Regions from separate parts of the Streptomyces sp. NPDC006294 genome, predicted to be linked through region 2. Evidence: predicted binding sites of a transcription regulator. Region 2 holds the regulator's gene; the other holds the start of a gene.
The links. Region 2 encodes HrcA, which represses chaperone genes, less so after heat shock. Its sites were predicted from a motif close to TTNGCACTCNGNNNNNCNGAGTGCNAA; they were not measured.

Region 1 (10,398 bases), on a different contig from region 2:
GCCGTCACCGGTGTCGTGGTCGGCGTCGGCCCGGGACCGTACACGGGTCTGCGGGTCGGACTGGTCACGGCCGCGACCTTCGCCTCGGCGCTCGGCCTGCCCGTGCACGGGGTGTGCACCCTGGACGGCCTGGCGTACGAGGCCGGGTTCGACGAGCCCTTCGTGGTGGCGACCGACGCGCGGCGCAAGGAGGTCTACTGGGCGCGGTACGAGAACGCCCGCACCCGCACTTCCGACGCCGCCGTGGACCGCCCCGCCGAGATCGCGGAGCAGGTCGCCGGGCTGCCCGCGGTCGGCGCGGGCGCGCTGCTGTACCCGGAGACGTTCCCGGACGCCCGCGGCCCCGAGCAGGTGAGCGCCGCCGCGCTGGCGGCGCTGGCGGCCGAGAAGCTGGCGGCCGGGGAGGAGTTCCTGCCGCCGCGGCCGCTGTACCTGCGCCGCCCCGACGCGCAGGTGCCGAAGAACTACAAGGTGGTCACCCCGAAGTGAGCGCCGCCCTTCCCGAGCTGCGCGAGATGCGCTGGTGGGACCTGGAGCCGGTGCTGGAGCTCGAACACGAACTGTTCCCCGAGGACGCCTGGTCGCCCGGCATGTTCTGGTCCGAACTCGCGCACTCCCGCGGCCCGCGGGCCACCCGCCGCTATGTGGTGGCGGAGGACGCGGACGGCACGGTCGTCGGTTACGCGGGCCTCGCGGCGGCCGGCGGCCTCGGGGACGTGCAGACCATCGCCGTCGCCAGGAGTCAGTGGGGCACCGGCCTCGGTTCCCGGCTGCTGACCGACCTGCTGCAGCACGCCACCGCCTTCGAGTGCGACGAGGTGCTGCTCGAAGTGCGGGTGGACAACACCAGGGCCCAGAAGCTGTACGAGCGTTTCGGCTTCGAGCCCATCGGATTCCGCCGCGGCTACTACCAGCCCGGCAACATCGACGCCCTCGTCATGCGACTGACCGTACAAGGAACAGAGACCAACTGATGGCTGACGAACCGCTCGTACTCGGCATCGAGACCTCCTGCGACGAGACCGGCGTCGGCATCGTCCGCGGCACGACACTGCTCGCCGACGAGGTCGCCTCGAGTGTCGACACCCACGCCCGCTTCGGCGGCGTCGTGCCGGAGATCGCCTCGCGCGCGCATCTGGAGGCGATGGTTCCGACCATCGAGCGCGCCCTGAAGACGGCCGGCGTCGGCGCGCGCGACCTCGACGGCATCGCGGTCACGGCGGGCCCCGGTCTCGCCGGCGCGCTGCTGGTGGGCGTCTCGGCGGCGAAGGCGTACGCGTACGCCCTGGGCAAGCCGCTGTACGGGGTGAACCACCTGGCCTCGCACATCTGCGTCGACCAGCTGGAGCACGGCCCGCTGCCCGAGCCGACGATGGCGCTGCTGGTCTCCGGCGGGCACTCCTCGCTGCTGCTGGCGCCCGACATCACCAGCGACGTACGGCCCATGGGCGCGACGATCGACGACGCGGCCGGCGAGGCCTTCGACAAGATCGCGCGGGTGCTGGACCTGGGCTTCCCCGGCGGTCCGGTGATCGACCGGCTGGCCAAGGAGGGCGACCCCGAGGCGATCGCGTTCCCGCGCGGACTGAGCGGCTCCAGGGACCCGGCGTACGACTTCTCCTTCTCCGGTCTGAAGACGGCCGTGGCGCGCTGGATCGAGGCCAGGCGGGCGGCGGGCGAGGAGGTGCCGGTGCGGGACGTGGCGGCCTCCTTCCAGGAGGCGGTCGTCGACGTGCTGACCCGTAAGGCGGTGCGCGCCTGCCGGGACCAGGGCGTCGACCATCTGATGATCGGCGGCGGCGTGGCGGCCAACTCCCGGCTGCGGGCCCTCGCGGAGGAGCGGTGCGAGCGGGCCGGGATCAGGCTGCGGGTGCCGCGGCCGAAGCTGTGCACGGACAACGGGGCGATGGTGGCGGCGCTGGGCGCCGAGATGGTCGCCCGGAACCGGCCCGCCTCCGACTGGGAGCTGTCGGCCGACTCCTCACTGCCGGTGACGGAGCCCCATGTGCCCGGCGCGCACGGCCACGACCATGTGCACGAGGTCAGCAAGGACAACCTGTACTCATGACCGTCGTCGCCCTGATGTGGGAGGCCCGCGCCGTGCCGGAGCGGGGCGCGGAGCTGCTGGAGTGGGCCCGCGCCCAGGAGCTCGCGCGGGAGCCCCTGCGCCGCGACACGCTGCGGGCGGGGCAGGACCGGGTCCTGGTCATCACCTGGTGGGAGGCCGCCGACATGGCCGCCGACCTGCCGGAACTTCCCGAACCGGCCGACGATTTGGTCACCCGCCCGGTGCACCGCTGGCGCTTCGAATCGCTCCCCTGAAGATTTCTCGGAAAAACTTCGGCGACGGTGTCGATCGGGCGGTGCCCCGTTCGACGCATGGGTGAGAGGCGGGGAACGGCCCCGCCTCACGGACCGAGGAGTCACCGTGCCCCGCTTCCTTTCGATGATCCGCATCGACGAGAACCAGATCCCCGAGGACGGTTTCCCCGAGGGCTTCGACGAGCGCATGAGCGCTCTGCTGGAAGAGATCACCAAGGCCGGGGTCATGCTGGACACCGCCGGTCTCACCCCGACGGCCCAGGGCACCCGGGTCACGTGGTCCGACGGCAAGGTGTCCTGCACCGACGGCCCCTTCACCGAGACCAAGGAAGTCGTCGGCGGCTACGCGATGATGCAGTGCAAGGACAAGGCCGAGGCCCTCGAATGGGCGAAGCGTTTCCTGGAGGTCCACCCCAAGGAGTGGACGATCACCTGCGAGGTCCGCCAGATCGACGAGGGCTGAGCTTGCCGGTGCTCCGTGCCGGCTGCTCTGATGGGTGGCCGTGACGGCAGCAGGCGCAGTGGAAGCGGTATTCAGGATCGAGTCGGCGCGGATCATCGCCGGTGTCGCCCGCACAGTGCGGGACGTGGGCATCGCCGAGGAGATCGCGCAGGACGCTCTGGTCGCCGCGCTGGAGCAGTGGCCGGAGTCGGGCGTCCCGGAGCGGCCGGGAGCCTGGCTCATGGCCACCGCCAAGCACCGCGCCATCGATCTCGTACGCCGCAAGGAGACGTACGCCCGCAAGCTCGCGGAGGTCGGCCGCGCGCTGGAGGACGTCGGGCCGCCCGTCGAGCCGTCGGACCCCGAGGACATCGACGACGACCTGCTGCGGCTGATCTTCACCGCCTGCCATCCGGTGCTGTCGACCGACGCGCGGATCGCTCTCACGCTGAAACTCCTCGGCGGTCTGACCACCGAGGAGATCGCCCGCGCCTTCCTGGCCGCGGAGCCGACCGTCGCCCAGCGCATCGTCCGGGCGAAGCGGTCGCTGGCGAAGGCGGGCGTGCCCTTCGAGGTGCCGTACGGAGCTGACCGTGCGGCCCGGCTCGGCTCGGTGCTCGACGTCATCTACCTGATCTTCAACGAGGGTTACTCGGCGACCGCCGGTGACGACCTCGTGCGCCCCGCGCTGTGCGAGGACGCGCTGCGGCTGGCCCGCGTACTGGCCGGGCTGATGCCGGACGAGCCGGAAGTGCACGGCCTGGCGGCGCTGCTGGAGATCCAGGCGTCCCGCATCCCGGCCCGGACCGGCCCGTCGGGAGAGCCGGTGCTGCTCGCCGACCAGAACCGCGCCAAGTGGAACCGGCTGCTGATCCGCCGCGGTGTCGAGGCGCTGCACCGGGCGGGCGGCGGCCCGTACGGCCCGTACGCCGTCCAGGCCGCGATCGCCGCGTGCCACGCGCAGGCCGCGCGGTACGAGGACACCGACTGGGCGATGATCGCCGCCCTGTACGGGCAGTTGGCGGCCCTGAAGCCGTCCCCGGTGGTCGAACTGAACCGGGCGGTGGCCGTCTCCATGGCGGAGGGCCCCGAGGCCGGCCTGGCGCTGGCCGACGCCCTCACCGATGAACCGGCGCTCAAGGACTACCACTTGCTGCCGAGCGTCCGCGGCGACCTGCTGACCCGGCTCGGCCGGCGGGAGGAGGCGCGGGCGGAGTTCGAGCGTGCGGCGTCGCTGACCCGCAACGCCCGTGAGCGGGAACTGCTGTTGGCCAGGGCCGCCGATTGCGCCCGGTAGCCTCGTCGCCATGCCGCGCCGTGTCCTGCCTCCTCCTCCGCCGCCTGCCGACATACGCTGCTGGCCCGATCGGGAGGCGCTGCTCGCCGACCGGCGGCGGGCGATGGGCGAACTGTTCCGGCTGAGCATCGACCCGAAGCGGCTGCTGCTGCTGTGGCTGGTGGTGGCCGGGTTCGCGGCCGGGTGGGCGATCTTCGGCGCGGCACTGCAGACGTTCGAGCAGGAGCAGGACGTGTTCAGCCACTTCTTCGCCGCGGTCCTCGGCTTCGTCGGACTCGCCTGCATGATCCCGACGGGCGTGGTCGCCGGCTTCGGCATCGCGCACGAGATGGAGCTGTGGGAGCGGCTGCGGCAGTGGAGCGCGCTGGCCCATGACGCGGCCGGCGACGCCCGCTACGGCGCACCGGCCCTGAGCCTGTGCTGGTTCCTGCCGTCGTTCCTGCTGTGCGCGTACGGCCTGTGGCTGTCCTTCACGGCCCCGGCGTACGCACGGCCGGGCGACACCCTGGCCGGGGTCGTCCTGCTGATGGGCCTGGGTCTGATCCTCTGGCTCACCGGCCTGCTCGGCGTCGTCAAGGCGGTGAGCCACTACCGCTGGGCGCTCCGGCTGGTCGAGCCCGCGGCGCTGCCGTCCGCGGCGCGGGGCGGCGCGCACCGCTGACGGGCCTTCAGGGGCCTGCCTCCTGCGCCGGGCGGCCGATCAGCATCGTCGGGGCGCCCGCGACCCGGGTCAGGAAGACCGTTGCCGCGTTCCGGCCCTGGGGCTTGACCTTGCGGCGGACCTCCTCGGGTTCGACGGCGGAGCCGCGCTTCTTCACGGTGAGGTTGCCGACCTCGCGCTCCCGCAGCAGCGCCTTCAGCTTCTTCATGTTGAAGGGCAGTTCGTCGCTGATCTCGTACGCCGTGGCGTACGGGGTCGGGCGCAGTTCGTCCGAGGTGATGTACGCGATCGTCTCGTCGACGAGGCCGCCCGACACGTCCTCCGCGACCTCCGCGACCAGGTGGGCGCGGATCGCCGCGCCGTCCGGCTCGTACAGGTAGCGGCCGACCGGCCGGACCGGCGGGTTCGGCAGGCCGCGGCCGGTGAGGGTGTGCGGGCCCGGGAGGAGGGTGGCACGGACCGCCGACGGGGCGGTGCCGAACCAGAGCACCGCCTCCTTCACGTCGCCGCCGTCCGAGATCCACTCCGCCTCCGCGCCCTCGGGAACCGCCTCGTGGGGGATGCCCGGCGCCACCTTCAGCGCGGCGTGAGGGCGGGCGCGGGCCGCGCCGACGGCCCAGGACAGGGGCGGGGAGTACGCCTCCGGGTCGAAGATCCGGCCACGGCCGCCCCGGCGGGCGGGGTCCGCGAACACCGCGTCGTACGAGGAGGTGTCGACGTCGGTGACGTCCGCGCAGCGGACCTCGATCAGGTTGGACAGGCCCAGCGCCTCGGCGTTCGCGCGTGCGGCCTCGGCCGTGAGCGGGTCGCGGTCGACGGCGAGGACCGCGATGCCGGCCCGGGCCAGCGCGATCGCGTCCCCGCCGATGCCGCTGCACAGATCGGCCACGCTGCGGACGCCGAGCGCGGCGAAGCGGGCGGCGCGGTGCTCGGCGACCGAGCGGCGGGTGGACTGCTCGACGCCGTTCGGGGTGAAGAACATCCGGTGGGCGTCGTCCTGGCCGAACTTGGCCACCGCACGCTGTCTCAGCCGCGCCTGCCCGAGAGCCGCGGAGACCAGCGCCGCCGGATGGTCGCGGCGCAGGCGCGTCGCGACGGAGAGCTCCTGGGCCGGGTCGTAGGAGGCGAGCGAGGCCAGCAGCGCTCCGCCCTCCCCGGTGCGCAGTGCGGCGAAGGCGGCGAGCGGGTCGAGGTCGTTCACCGGGCCATTGTGGGCCAGGCGGGGGATGGTGCGCGCCCGCCGGAGGTGTCGGGCGGGTGAGCGGGCGGGGCGCTGACAGGATGCGTCGCCATGCAGCTAGTACGACAAAAGGGAAAGTTGGGAGCGTATCGGGCCCGTGCGGCTCTCGCCGCTCTCGTGGTCGCCGCTCTCGGCTCGGGCTGTGCGGCCGAGAACGCCGCGCAGGCGCCGCGCCCCGCCGGCTCCGCCGCCGGGCAGTCGGCGCAGCAGGGCCCGGAGGTGAAGAAGCCGGACGCCCGGAAGCCGGAGGCGAAGAAGCCGGACGCGCAGGAGGCGGTCGGCCCCGCCGGGGCGCTCTCCGCGTACGTGGAGAAGACCAGGCGCACCCAGAAGGCCCGCGCCGCCGCCGCGAAGAAGTGGGGGCTGGCGGGGACCCCGCTCGCGGCGCCCCCGCCGCCCGCCGTGAAACCGGAGATCACCACCCGCAAGGGCTTCGAGGTGGAGGGCGGCGAGGGCCTGCCGCCGGTGTTCACCACCGTGCCGACCAAGGAGAAGATCGTCTTCCTGACGATCGACGACGGCGCGGAGAAGGACCCGGAGCTGCTGCGGATGATGTCCGAACTGCGGATCCCCTACAGCGCCTTCCTCAGCGACTACGTGATCAACGACGACTACGGCTACTTCGAGAAGATGCGCGACCGCGGGGTGGCGCTGCACAACCACACGCTCACCCACCCGTATCTGCCCGGGCTCTCGTACAGCCGGCAGAAGCACGAGATCTGCGGCCAGCAGGACAAGCTGGAGAAGCGGTACGGCACCCGCCCCCGGCTGATGCGCCCGCCGTACGGGAACTACAACAAGGACACCCTGCGCGCCGCCAAGAAGTGCGGGATCGAGGCCGTGCCGCTGTGGGCCTCGGAGGCGTTCCCGGACCACATGGAGTGGCGTGAGTGGGACAGGGACCTGCACCCGGGCGACATCATCCTCACCCACTTCCGCGGCAAGGAGGAGTGGAAGGGCACCATGCCCGACATGATCCGGCGCGTGATGAAGACCGTGACGTCCAAGGGATACGCGGTGGCCAGACTGGAGGACTACGTCTGACGGGGGTGGCCCGGGAGCGGCGCCGGCGGCCCGGAACCGGGGGCGCGGCCCGGGCGTTGTCCGTACCGGGATTTCGACGGCGCGCGGCGCCACATTGGCACTCCGCTTGACCGAGTGCTAATCACAGTCATAGTCTCGGCTCTGGCACTCACCCAGTGAGAGTGCCAACACAGCGACGGGCAGGTCCGGCACCCGCGACGACGGATCCACCTGGTCGCCACCTCAGATCAGTTAACCCCGTGATCTCCGAAGGGGGAGGTCGGATCGTGACGACCGCCAGCTCCAAGGTTGCCATCAAGCCGCTCGAGGACCGCATTGTGGTCCAGCCGCTCGACGCCGAGCAGACCACGGCCTCTGGCCTGGTCATTCCGGACACTGCGAAGGAGAAGCCCCAGGAGGGCGTCGTCCTGGCAGTGGGCCCGGGCCGCTTCGAGAACGGCGAGCGCCTGCCGCTCGACGTGAAGACCGGCGACATCGTGCTGTACAGCAAGTACGGCGGCACCGAAGTGAAGTACAGCGGCGAGGAGTACCTCGTCCTCTCGGCCCGCGACGTGCTCGCGATCGTCGAGAAGTAAGCACCGGCTTCACCTGCATTGCTTTGAGCTGCGCCCCTGGTCACCCCGCGGATTGCCGGGCGGCGAGGGGCGCGGTTCTTTGAACACGACTTTCCGAGAGGGCTGAACCGCTCCCATGGCGAAGATCCTGAAGTTCGACGAGGACGCCCGTCGCGCCCTCGAGCGCGGCGTCAACAAGCTTGCCGACACGGTCAAGGTGACGATCGGCCCTCGCGGCCGCAACGTCGTCATCGACAAGAAGTTCGGCGCTCCCACCATCACCAACGACGGTGTCACCATCGCCCGCGAGGTCGAGATCGAGGACCCGTACGAGAACCTGGGCGCCCAGCTGGTGAAGGAGGTGGCGACCAAGACCAACGACATCGCGGGTGACGGTACGACCACCGCCACCGTGCTGGCCCAGGCGCTGGTCCGCGAGGGACTGCGCAACGTCGCCGCCGGCGCCTCCCCGGCCGCCCTGAAGAAGGGCATCGACGCCGCGGTCAAGGCCGTCTCCGACGAGCTGCTCGCGACCGCCCGTCCGATCGAGGACAAGGCCGACATCGCCGCCGTGGCCGCGCTCTCCGCGCAGGACCAGCAGGTCGGCGAGCTCATCGCCGAGGCGATGGACAAGGTCGGCAAGGACGGTGTCATCACCGTCGAGGAGTCCAACACCTTCGGTCTGGAGCTGGACTTCACCGAGGGCATGGCCTTCGACAAGGGCTACCTGTCCCCGTACATGGTGACCGACCAGGAGCGTATGGAGGCCGTCCTCGACGACCCGTACATCCTGATCCACCAGGGCAAGATCGCCTCCATCCAGGACATGCTGCCGCTGCTGGAGAAGGTCATCCAGGCCGGTGGCTCCAAGCCGCTGCTGATCGTCGCCGAGGACGTCGAGGGCGAGGCCCTGTCGACCCTGGTCGTCAACAAGATCCGCGGCACTTTCAACGCGGTGGCCGTCAAGGCCCCCGGCTTCGGCGACCGCCGCAAGGCGATGCTCGGCGACATGGCCACCCTCACCGGTGCCACCGTCATCGCCGAGGAGGTCGGCCTCAAGCTCGACCAGGCCGGTCTGGACGTGCTGGGCACCGCCCGCCGCGTGACCATCACCAAGGACGACACCACCATCGTCGACGGTGGCGGCAAGTCCGAGGACGTGGCCGGCCGCGTCAACCAGATCAAGGCCGAGATCGAGTCCACCGACTCCGACTGGGACCGCGAGAAGCTCCAGGAGCGCCTCGCGAAGCTGGCCGGCGGCGTGTGCGTGATCAAGGTCGGCGCCGCCACCGAGGTGGAGCTGAAGGAGAAGAAGCACCGCCTCGAGGACGCCATCTCCGCGACCCGCGCCGCGGTCGAGGAGGGCATCGTCTCCGGTGGCGGCTCCGCGCTCGTCCACGCCGTGAAGGTGCTCGAGGGCAACCTGGGCAAGGAGGGCGACGAGGCCACCGGTGTCGCCGTCGTCCGCCGCGCCGCCGTCGAGCCGCTGCGCTGGATCGCCGAGAACGCCGGCCTCGAGGGCTACGTGATCACCGCCAAGGTGGCCGAGCTCGAGGCGGGCAACGGCTTCAACGCCGCGACCGGCGAGTACGGCGACCTGGTCAAGGCCGGCGTCATCGACCCGGTCAAGGTCACGCGCTCCGCTCTGGAGAACGCCGCCTCCATCGCCTCCCTGCTGCTCACGACCGAGACCCTGGTCGTCGAGAAGCCGGCCGAGGACGAGGGCGACGCGGGCCACGGCCACGGTCACGGCCACAGCCACTGACGCACCCGCGGTCGACCGACCCGGCACGCGCCGAAAGAAGGCCCCCGTCCCGCCGAGCGCGGGACGGGGGCCTTCCTTCGCGGCGGCGTTCACCCGGCCTTTTGCGGCGGGCCGTTCACCTGGCCCCCCGCGGCTGTGGTTCACATGGCGCCGAGCTGCCGCATCAGGCGCAGCAGGTCCATGTGCCACCAGCCTTCCTTGATCTTCGCGTCCTCGAAGCGGAAGATCGTCGTCCCGGTCATGGTGCACTGCTCGCCGGTGGCGGGGATGCCCTGGAAGTCGCCCTTGTGCCGGCCGTTCCAGGTCCACAGCGTCACGACGTCGTCCCCTTCGGTGATCTGCCGGTCGAGCTCGAAGGTGAAGTCGAAGGCGTCGCGCCACATGGTGAGGTCCCGGCTGATGACGTCCATGCCGGTCTCGGCGTCTTCCTCGTTGGCGATGTCGTGGTCGGTGTAGTCCGCCGCGAACACCTCAGGGATGGCCTCCAGATTGCCGCCGGAGGCGATCTCGTGGAAGAAGCGGCGGGCGGTCGCCGAGTTGAGCTGCTCCTCACGGACCACGTCGAGGTCGGTGAAGGACGGCATGCCGTCGCAGAGCGCCACCATCTCCTTGAACATCTTGTCCGTCTCCGGCAGCCGGGAGTTCCTCATCGCCTCTTCGTACGAGGGGAACTCCACGATCTCGACGTAGTGGTTGCTCTCGGTGCGGTCCTTTCCGGTGACGGCGTGGGCGGTGGTCCGCTTCCCCTTGGTCTGCTCGACCCACTGGTCCATGACCGCGCTCATGTCGTCGAACCTGGCGGTCTTGTAGTCGATGATCTGCACGAACTTCATGGCGCCTCCCGGGCGGCTGCGGCCCCCGATGGGATACGTCCATCCTAGTGACGCGCGTCACATCCTGTGGTCCGGGAGCCGCCGCGCGGGACTACTGGGGCCCGTACTTCCGGCCCGTCCTCGACGTGACCCCGCCCAGCAGTCCGCGCGGCGTCAGCTTCACCACGCCCATCAGCGCCTTGTACCGCGGATCGGGGACGGAGAGCGACTTCCCCTTCGCCAGGTCCGCCAGGGCCGCGG
Region 2 (10,398 bases):
GGTGCCGTTGTCGACACCGGCCGGGATCTTCACGGTCAGGGTGCGACGCGAGCGCACCCGCCCGTCGCCGGCGCACTCGGGGCACGGCGTGGGGACGACCGTGCCGAAGCCCTGGCACTGCGGGCAGGGCCGCGACGTCATGACCTGGCCCAGGAAGGACCGCGTCACCTGCGAGACCTCACCGCGGCCGCGGCACATGTCACAGGTCTGCGCGGACGTACCGGGCGCGGCACCCTCGCCCGAGCAGGTCGTGCAGACGACGGCCGTGTCGACCTGGATGTCCTTCGTCGTGCCGAAGGCCGCCTCGTTGAGCTCGATCTCGAGGCGGATCATCGCGTCCTGGCCACGGCGCGTACGCGAGCGCGGCCCGCGCTGCGACGCCGTACCGAAGAACGCGTCCATGATGTCCGAGAAGTTGCCGAAGCCGCCCGCGCCGAAGCCTCCGGCGCCACCGCCTCCGGCCTGCGAGAGCGGGTCTCCGCCGAGGTCGTAGACCTGCTTCTTCTGCGGGTCCGAGAGCACCTCGTACGCGGCGTTGATCTCCTTGAAGCGCTCCTGCGTCTTCGGGTCCGGATTCACGTCCGGGTGGAGTTCGCGCGCGAGGCGGCGGAAGGCCTTCTTGATCTCGTCCTGCGATGCGTCGCGGCGCACGCCGAGTACGGCGTAGTAGTCCGTGGCCACTTACGACTCCGCCAGGATCTGTCCGACGTAACGTGCCACTGCGCGTACCGCTCCCATCGTTCCGGGGTAGTCCATGCGGGTCGGTCCGACCACGCCGAGTTTGGCGACTGCCTCGTCGCCCGAACCGTAGCCGACGGAGACCACGGACGTGGAGTTGAGTCCTTCATGGGCGTTCTCATGACCGATTCGTACGGTCATGCCCATGCCGCCGGACTCATTCGCCTCCCCGAGCAGCTTGAGCAGCACCACATGCTCCTCGAGCGCCTCCAGCACGGGCCGGATGGTCAGCGGGAAGTCGTGCCCGAAGCGGGTCAGATTGGCGGTGCCGCCGATCACGAGCCGTTCCTCGGTCTCCTCGACCAGGGTCTCGAGCAGGGTGGACAGCACCGTGGAGACGGTACCGCGGTCCTCGTGCTCGAAGGATTCGGGAAGGTCCTGCACCAGCTGCGGCACATCCGCGAAGCGGCGTCCCACGACCCGGCTGTTGAGCCGGGCCCGCAGGTCCGCGAGCGAGGTGTCGCCGAACGGCGCGGGGCAGTCGATCATGCGCTGCTCCACCCGGCCGGTGTCCGTGATCAGCACGAGCATCAGGCGGGCGGGAGCGAGGGAGAGGAGTTCCACATGCCGGACCGTGGACCGGGTCAGCGAGGGGTACTGGACGACGGCGACCTGCCGGGTCAGCTGCGCCAGCAGCCGGACCGTGCGGCCCACGACGTCGTCGAGGTCGACCGCCCCGTCCAGGAAGTTCTGGATGGCGCGGCGCTCGGGCGACGACAGCGGCTTGACGCCCGCCAGCCGGTCGACGAACAACCGGTACCCCTTGTCCGTGGGGATCCGGCCGGCGCTGGTGTGCGGCTGGGCGATGAAGCCCTCCTCCTCCAGCACGGCCATGTCGTTGCGGACGGTGGCCGGGGAGACGCCGAGCCTGTGCCGCTCGGTGAGGGCCTTCGAGCCGACGGGCTCCTCGGTGCCGACATAGTCCTGGACGATGGCGCGCAGCACCTCGAGCCTGCGTTCGCTGAGCATTCGCGCACCTCCAGATGTGGTTCCTCGTATGTGGTCTGGCACTCGCTGTGTTCGAGTGCCAACATTCCCCGGCCAGTGTACGGCTGTCGGGTACACGCGTAGCAAGGGTGGCAGACCATGCGGTCGGACATGGCGCCGGGCACGGTCCGCACAGGCGGGCGCGGAGGTGATGCGGATAGCGTCGCCGTATGGACGTCAGTTGGGAAGACTTCGGCTGGGAACGGCTCGCCCCCGGCGTCGGCCGTCGCCGCCTGCCGGGCTGGGACGCGACCGTCGGCCTGGTGATCGGCGCGGACGCCGCGCTGCTGTACGACACGGGCTCGACGCTTCGCGAGGGGGCGCAGATCCGGGCCCAGGCGCAGGCGCTGATGGGCGGCCGCCGGGTGACGCACATCGCACTGAGCCATCCCCACTTCGACCATGTGCTGGGCACGGCCGCCTTCGCGGGCGCGGAGGTGTACGGGGCGGTGGGCCTGGACACGCTGCTGGGCCGGGAGCGGGACGCCGTCCGGGACACCGCGGTACGGCACGGGGTGCCGCCCGACGAGGCGGCGGAGGCGGCGGACCTGCTGGTCGCGCCGCACCATCCGGTGTGCGGCGAGTGGACGCTCGACCTCGGCGGCCGCCAGGTGCTGCTCGCCAATGTGGGACCGGGGCACTCGGGGCACGACCTGGCGCTGCTGGTGCCGGGTGAGCCGGAGGTGGTGTTCTGCGGCGACCTGGTCGAGGAGTCCGGCGAGCCGCAGGCGGGGCCGGATGCCATCACCTCCCGGTGGCCCGCCGCACTGGACCGGTTGCTGGACCTCGGCGGCGAGGAGGCGCTGTACGTCCCGGGGCACGGCGCGGCCGTCGACGCGGCGTTCGTCCGGGCGCAGCGGGCGGAACTGGCGGCGCGTTTCGGCGTGTCGTAGCGGCGGGCGGCCGTATCGTCGTGCGATGCGCAGCTACAGCCCTGATCTCACGCCGCCCTGGAAGCGGTCGAAGCCCGTCCCCGAGGTGCCGGCGGAGCCTGATCTGGTGGTCGAGGAGGTGTCGACCGGTTTCTGCGGCGCGGTGATCCGCTGCGAGGCCGGGACGGTGACCCTGGAGGACCGGTTCGGCAAGCACCGGGTCTTCCCGCTCGAGCCGCGCGGCTTCCTGCTGGAGGGCAGGCCCGTCACCCTGGTCCGCCCCGCCCCGGCGGCACCGTCCCGCCCGTCCCGTACGGCGTCCGGCTCGCTCGCCGTGCCCGGCGCGCGGGCGCGGGTGGCGCGCGCCGGGCGCATCTATGTCGAGGGCCGGCACGACGCGGAGCTGGTGGAGCGGGTGTGGGGCGACGACCTGCGCATCGAGGGCGTGGTGGTCGAGTACCTGGAGGGCGTCGACGACCTGCCGTCGATCGTCGCGGAGTTCGCGCCCGGTCCGGACGCCCGCCTCGGCGTCCTGGTGGACCACCTGGTCGAGGGCTCGAAGGAATCCCGGATCGCCGCGTCGGTGACCGATCCGCACGTGCTGGTGGTGGGCCACCCGTACATCGACGTGTGGGAGGCGGTGAAGCCGTCGTCGCTCGGCATCCCGGCGTGGCCGGGAATCCCGCGGGGCCAGGACTGGAAGACGGGCGTGTGCCGGGCACTGGGTTGGCCGGACAACACGGGCGCGGCCTGGCAGCACATCCTGTCCAGGGTGACGAGCTACAAGGACCTGGAGCCGTCGCTGCTGGGGCGGGTGGAGGAACTGATCGACTTCGTGACGGTGTCGGACTAGCGGGGGGAACCCGGCAACGTCCGGAACCGGGATGTGTCCAGCGTGAGATCCAGCGCCTCGACAGGCAGGGGATCACCGAACTTCGACCCGCCCGGGATCGCGAGGTCCTGAGTCTGGAGCGGATACCAGCGCTCAAGACGAGGAATCTGCTTCTGCACCTGCAGAACGATCATGTTGCGGACCCAGTCGGGCCCTGCCGTCATCACGATTTCCCCCCGCAGGAGCTCCGCCTTGAACCCCTCGGGAACATGCAGGTTCTCGTAGAGGTCGGCAATCGATGCAACAGGCCGGTCATCCCCAGCGGTCATCTCCGTGGCCCTCCTCGTCCGCCGCATCCCGTTCGAGCAGCAGGGCAGGGACAGCGTAGGCAGTGGAACCCCTCTTCTGTACGAGTTCACCCCGGGTGAGTGATCAGTCCACCAGGTCCCTGACCACCCCGTCCGCCAGCAGCCGCCCCCGCAGGGTCAAGGCCGCGCGGCCCTCCTCGTACGGGCCGGGGTCGAGCAGGCCGTCGGCGAGGGCCTTGCGGGCCGCCGCCAGGCCCGCCGGGCGCAGCAGCGACAGCGGGACGCCCTCGCGCAGCCGCAGCTCCAGCAGGATCCGCTCGACGCGGCGGTCGTCGTCCGCGAGGATCTCGCGGCCCGCGCCCGGCGAGCGGCCCTCCGCAAGCGCGGCGGCGTACGCGCCGGGGTGCTTCACGTTCCACCAGCGCACGCCGCCCACATGGCTGTGCGCCCCCGGGCCGGCACCCCACCAGTCGGCTCCGCGCCAGTACAGCTCGTTGTGCAGGCAGCGGCCGGCCTCGGTGGTGGCCCAGTTGGAGACCTCGTACCAGTCGAAGCCGGCGGCGGAGAGCACCTCGTCGGCGATCAGATAGCGGTCCGCGTGGACGTCGTCGTCGGTCATGGGGACCTCGCCGCGGCGGATGCGCCGCGCGAGCTGCGTGCCCTCCTCGACGATCAGCGCGTACGCGGAGACATGGTCCGGTCCCGCGCCGACCGCGGCGTCCAGCGAGGCCCGCCAGTCGTCGTCGCTCTCGCCGGGCGTGCCGTAGATCAGGTCGAGGTTCACATGGTCGAAGCCCGCCGCCCGCGCCTCGCCGACGCACGCCTCCGGCCGGCCGGGGGTGTGGGTGCGGTCGAGCACCTTCAGCACGTGCTGCCGGGCGCTCTGCATACCGAACGAGATCCGGTTGAAGCCGCCCTCCCGCAGCTCCGCCAGATAGGCCGGGTCGACGGATTCCGGATTGGCCTCCGTGGTCACCTCCGCGTCGTCCGCGAGGCCGAACTCCTGCCGGACCGCGTCCAGCATCCGTACGAGATCGCCGGCCGCCAGCAGCGTCGGCGTACCGCCGCCGACGAACACCGTCCGCACCGGCCGCGGGTCGTCGCCGAGGATCTTGCGGGCGAGGCGGACCTCGTCCGCGAGGGTCTCGGCGTAGTTGTCACGGGAGGCGAGCACTCCGCCGGAGCCGCGCAGCTCGGTGGCCGTGTAGGTGTTGAAGTCGCAGTAGCCGCAGCGCGTCGCGCAGTACGGCACGTGCAGATAGAAGGCCAGCGGCCGGGCTTCGGCCCCGAGCAGGGCGGACGCGGGCAGCGCGCCGTCCTCGGGCATGGGCTCGCCGTCAGGCAGTACGGAAGGCATGCCCCCCATTGTCCGTCACCCGCGAGGCCACCCCGCCTGGAGCACCAGCAGGGCCAGATCGTCCCCCGGCGGAGTCGGCGCGAACGCGTGCACCGCCGCCCTGATCCGCTGCGCGATGCCCTGCGCGCTGAGCCCGGCGCACTCGGACAGGATCGCCGCGAGACCGTCCTCGTCGTCGAACATCCGGGAGCCGGAGCGCCGCTCGGTCACTCCGTCCGTGACGCACAGCAGGGTGTCGCCGGATTCGAGGTCGAAGGTGTGGCTCTGGTACGCGACGTCGTCGACGACGCCGATCAGCACCTGCGGCTCCGCGTGGACGCGGACGGTGCCGTCGGGGCGCAGGAGCAGGGGCAGCGGATGCCCGGCGCTGGCCAGGGTGCAGCGGGCGCCGCCGTCGCCGGACGCCGAGGGGACCACCTCGCCGTAGAGCAGCGAGAGGAAGCGGGAGTGCCGGCCTTCCGGCAGGCTCGGCCCGTGGCCGCCGGTGGCGAGCAGCGCCGTCGCCTCCGCCGCCTCCATCGCGTCGTCGAGCAGCAGGCCGTTCAGCCGGTCGAGGACCTGCCCGACCTCGTAGCCCTCACGGGCGAGCAGCCGCAGCCACGGCCGCGCGAGCCCGGTGACGACGGCGGCCTCGGGACCGCTGCCCTGGACGTCGCCGAGCATGAAGCACCAGCGGCCGCCGGAGCCGGCGGGGAAGACGTCGTAGAAGTCGCCGCCCGCCACTCCGTCGTCGCTGGGCTCGTAGACCAGATACGTGTCGACGCCGGGGATCTGCCCGACCCGGCTGGGGAGCAGGCCGCGCTGCAGGACGCGGCTGATGGTGGCCTGCCGGGCGTACCGGCGCGCGGCGCCGACGGCCAGGGCCACCCGGCGGGCGAAGTCCTCGATGAGCGCGGCGACTTCGGCGGGTACGTGCTCCTCCCCGCTCTGCGCCACCACCAGTGCTCCGAGCCTGCGGCCTCCGGCACTCAGCGGGTACGCCAGCGCGGTGGCGGCCTCCGCGCAGGGCAGGGCGCCGCCGCCGTCTCCGTCCGCGGCGGACGGCCGGGCCGGCGGTCCGGAGGCGGGCGGCAGGGGCTTCCCGGCGCCGCCCGACGCGCTGCCGTCCGTGGTCCGGAGCCCGTGCTCGACGGCGTGATGGCCTGGCGCGGCCTGGTGAGCCCCCGCAGCGTCCGCGTCCTCGGGCCGGGCGGCCGTCGCGTCGGCGCGGCCGGACGCACCGGCGGGCACCGACCCGGCGGTCGCGTCCACCCGCCGACGGTCCGGCCACCGCACCCGCACCGGTCCGCCGTCCGGGGTGTCCGGCAGCGGGGGCGGCTCCTTGCCCAGCGCCTCGCGCAGCGGCTCCACGCACGACTCGTCGCTGTGCCATACGCCCACGAGCCGCGGCGCCGCCCCGCGCCCGGCGCGCCCGGCTCCGTGGCCGTGCCCGTGTCCCTCGTTCCCGCCGTCGAGCCAGATCGCGCACCGGTCGGCGAGCCGCGGCACCAGCAGCTGGCCCGCGAGCGCCGCGACCAGGTCCTCGTCCAGTTGGCCGGCGAGCAGGTCGGACGCCTCGGCGAGGAACGCGGGCGCGCCGCGGCTGACCCACTCCAGGTCGTCCCGCCCGGCGCGCCGGCGCCGGGCCGACTCCGCGCCGTCCGCGTCCCGGCGTACGGACGGGGCCGGTGACGCGGCGGTCGGCGGCCGGGTCTCACGGCCGTCGAGCGGCAGACGGGCCCACACCGTCTTGAGGGCGGCGTGGAAGGTGACGCCCCAGCGTTCCGCGAGGGAGGCGACGAGGTGAAGGCCGCGGCCGTAGTCGGGGGTGCCCGACTGGTCGGCGCTGTGCGTGCCGCCGGTCACGCCGCTGGCGGGGTGGTGGTCCGAGACCTCGACCACCAGCGCGCCCGGCTGCTCGTGCGTCGGTTCCTCGAAGCGGCAGAGCAGTTCGGCCGCGGTGCCCGCGTGCACGACGGCGTTGGTGACCAGCTCGCTGACGACGATCGCCGCGTCGTCGGCGAGCCGGTCCGCGCGGCGGCCGGCCGTCAGGAGCCCCAGAGCGGTCCACTCGGCGACGGCGTCCCGCACGAAGCGGCGCCCCGCGGCCGGAGCGAGGAGGTTGCCGGGCAGGCTGGTGCGCGCGGCCGGCCCGGCGTCGGACCGGGCCGGCCACACGGAAGTCGATCGGTTGCCGGTTTCGCGCTGCATCGGAATGGACCCCACCTGCGGCTCCTGGTCGGTGCTGGCGTGCGCCGCTCATGACACCGACAGAGTGACAGACCGAGGGCGCCCATAAGCGCCGAGTCACCGAAGTCGAGGGAACGAAACAGGAACGAAACGGCCTGGACGGCGTAAAGGAGCGGGGCGGGAGCGACGGAAGGCCCGCCGGACCGGACGTTGTCCGGGCCGGCGAGGGCTGCTTCCGCGCTCCCGCCCGCCAGTCACACCATGGCGGCGGCTACACCTCGCGGGATCCCGCGTACATCTCGTCGATCAGGTTCTTGTACTCGCGCTCCACGACCGGGCGCTTCAGCTTGAGGCTGGGCGTCAGCTCGCCGTGCTCGATGTCCAGGTCACGCGGGAGCAGCCGGAACTTCTTGATGGTCTGCCAGCGCTGGAGCCCCTCGTTGAGGCGCTTCACATAGCCCTCGATGAGCTGCTCGGCCTGCGGGGAGGCGACGACCTCGGCGTAGCTCCTGCCGCCCAGGCCGTTCTCCTCGGCCCAGCCGAGGATGGTCGGCTCGTCCAGGGCGATCAGCGCGGTGCAGAAGTTACGGTCCGCGCCGTGCACCAGGATGTTGGAGACGAACGGGCACACGGCCTTGAACTGGCCCTCGACCTCGGCCGGCGCGATGTACTTGCCGCCGGAGGTCTTGATCAGGTCCTTCTTGCGGTCCGTGATCCGCAGATAGCCGTCGTCGGACAGCTCGCCGATGTCGCCGGTGTGGAACCAGCCGTCGGACTCGAGGACTTCGGCCGTCTTCTCCGGCAGCTTGTGGTAGCCCTCCATGATGCCGGGGCCGCGCAGCAGGATCTCGCCGTCGTCGGCGATGCGGACCTCGCAGCCGGGCACCGGCTTGCCGACCGTGCCGGTGCGGTAGGCCTCGCCCGGGTTGACGAAGGAGGCGGCGCTCGACTCGGTGAGGCCGTAGCCCTCCAGGATGTGGATGCCGGCGCCGGCGAAGAAGTAGCCGATGTCGGGCGCGAGCGCGGCGGAGCCGGAGACGGCGGCGCGCAGCCGGCCGCCGAAGGCCTCGCGGAGCTTCGAGTAGACGAGGGCGTCGGCGACCTTGTGCTTGGCGGTCAGGCCGAAGGGCGCGGTGGCGTTGCCGGTACGGCGGAAGTTGTCCTGGGTGACCTTGGCGTACTCGCGGGCGACGCCGGCGGCCCACTGGAAGATCTTGTACTTGGCGCCGCCGCCCGCCCGGGCCTTGGCCGCGACTCCGTTGTAGACCTTCTCGAAGATGCGGGGCACGGCGGCCATGTACGTCGGCTGGACGACCGGCAGGTTCTCGATGATCTTGTCGACGCGGCCGTCGACGGCCGTGACGTGGCCGACCTCGATCTGTCCGGAGGTCAGCACCTTGCCGAAGACATGGGCGAGCGGCAGCCAGAGGTACTGCACGTCGTCCTTGGTGACGAGGCCGGTCGCGGCGATGGCCTTGGCCATGTAGGACCAGTTGTCGTGCGGCAGCCGTACGCCCTTGGGGCGGCCGGTGGTGCCCGAGGTGTAGATGAGCGTCGCGAGCTGGTCGGAGGTGATCGCCGCGACCCGCTCCTTGACTGCGTCCGGGTGCTTGGCGAGGTACTTCGCGCCGCGCGCCTCGAGGTCGGTCAGGGAGACGACCCAGCCCTCCGGGTCGGCGGCGTCCGGCTCCAGGCCGGCCGGGTCGATGACGACCACGTGCTTCAGCTCGGGCAGTTCGGCGCGCTTCTCACGGGCCTTGGCCAGCTGGGAGACGTCCTCCGCGATCAGCACCCGGCTCTCGGAGTCGGAGAGGATGTACGCCGATTCCTCCGCGTTGGTGGACGGGTAGACGGTGGTGGTGGCGCCTCCGGCGCACATCACGCCGAGGTCGGCGAGGATCCACTCGACCCGGGTGGAGGAGGCGAGCGCGACCCGCTCCTCGGGGCCCACCCCGAGGTCGATCAGTCCGGCCGCGATGGCGAAGACCCGTTCGGCGGCCTGGCCCCAGCTCAGGGACTTCCAGTCGTCGGGTCCGGAGCCGGATGCGGGCGGCACGGGATAGCGGTAGGCCTCGCCGTCCGGCGTGGCTGCCACGCGCTCGGTGAAGAGGGTGGCCACCGAAGGCGGCCGGTTCTCGATCAGGGTCTGGGTTTCGCTCACGACGTCCTCCGGGCCGGCGGCAGCACTGCGCGACGGGCTGGTTGTTTAACTGGCGAGTAACCATCGAGCCGTGCTCAGGGTAAAGCCCGTTCGACCGGCGCGTAAGTGCCTGCGGGCTGCCGCTTGATAACGAACGGAACGCCGATCCACCGGTTGGAGCAGCAGATCGATGCAACAAGCATGCATCTGTCCGGGAGGTTCCGGAAAACCGAAAAGCGCCCGTCCCGGCAGGGGACGGACGCCTTTCGCACCTCGTGGGGACGTGGCCGCTACTTCTTGCTCTTGCCGCTCTCGTCGCTGGACAGCACCGCGATGAAGGCCTCCTGAGGGACCTCCACGGAGCCGACCATCTTCATCCGCTTCTTGCCTTCCTTCTGCTTCTCCAGCAGCTTCCGCTTACGGGAGATGTCACCGCCGTAGCACTTGGCGAGGACGTCCTTGCGGATCGCGCGGATGGTCTCGCGGGCGATGACCCGGGAGCCGATGGCCGCCTGGATGGGGATCTCGAACGCCTGGCGCGGAATCAGCTCGCGCAGCTTGGCGACGAGCCGTACTCCGTAGGCGTACGCGGCGTCCTTGTGGGTGACGGCGGAGAAGGCGTCGACGCGGTCGCCGTGGAGGAGGATGTCGACCTTCACCAGCTGGGCGTCCTGCTCGCCGGTGGGCTCGTAGTCCAGGGAGGCGTAACCGCGGGTCTTGGACTTCAGGTTGTCGAAGAAGTCGAAGACGATCTCGGCGAGGGGGAGCGTGTAGCGGATCTCGACGCGGTCCTCGGAGAGGTAGTCCATGCCGAGGAGGGTGCCGCGGCGGTTCTGGCAGAGCTCCATGATCGAGCCGATGAACTCGCTGGGAGCGAGGATCGTGGCCCGGACGACCGGCTCGAAGACCTTGTCGATCTTGCCCTCGGGGAACTCGCTCGGGTTGGTGACCGTGTGCTCCTTCCCGTCCTCCATGATCACGCGGTAGACCACGTT

Region 1: groES (co-chaperone GroES) is a predicted target of HrcA. The motif match lies at 7,101-7,127, and genes of this name have one in related genera.

Annotation. Positions count from the first base shown of each region.
Region 1 covers NZ_JBIAHV010000013.1:167,516-177,913, reverse strand. Annotated here, with positions in the region: gene tsaB (tRNA (adenosine(37)-N6)-threonylcarbamoyltransferase complex dimerization subunit type 1 TsaB) at 1-489, shown strand, start outside; gene rimI (ribosomal protein S18-alanine N-acetyltransferase) at 516-974, shown strand; gene tsaD (tRNA (adenosine(37)-N6)-threonylcarbamoyltransferase complex transferase subunit TsaD) at 974-2,068, shown strand; gene ACFYOP_RS23805 (hypothetical protein) at 2,065-2,322, shown strand; gene ACFYOP_RS23800 (YciI family protein) at 2,429-2,785, shown strand; gene ACFYOP_RS23795 (RNA polymerase sigma factor) at 2,826-4,061, shown strand; gene ACFYOP_RS23790 (hypothetical protein) at 4,072-4,722, shown strand; gene ACFYOP_RS23785 (methyltransferase domain-containing protein) at 4,730-6,019, opposite strand; gene ACFYOP_RS23780 (polysaccharide deacetylase family protein) at 6,014-7,006, shown strand; gene groES (co-chaperone GroES) at 7,273-7,581, shown strand; gene groL (chaperonin GroEL) at 7,697-9,325, shown strand; gene ACFYOP_RS23765 (ester cyclase) at 9,466-10,158, opposite strand; gene ACFYOP_RS23760 (SDR family oxidoreductase) at 10,250-10,398, opposite strand, start outside.
Region 2 covers NZ_JBIAHV010000001.1:467,844-478,241, reverse strand. Annotated here, with positions in the region: gene dnaJ (molecular chaperone DnaJ) at 1-681, opposite strand, end outside; gene hrcA (heat-inducible transcriptional repressor HrcA) at 682-1,707, opposite strand; gene ACFYOP_RS02075 (MBL fold metallo-hydrolase) at 1,896-2,618, shown strand; gene ACFYOP_RS02070 (DUF3097 domain-containing protein) at 2,644-3,450, shown strand; gene ACFYOP_RS02065 (hypothetical protein) at 3,447-3,758, opposite strand; gene hemW (radical SAM family heme chaperone HemW) at 3,862-5,094, opposite strand; gene ACFYOP_RS02055 (SpoIIE family protein phosphatase) at 5,110-7,284, opposite strand; gene ACFYOP_RS02050 (AMP-dependent synthetase/ligase) at 7,535-9,424, opposite strand; gene lepA (translation elongation factor 4) at 9,694-10,398, opposite strand, start outside.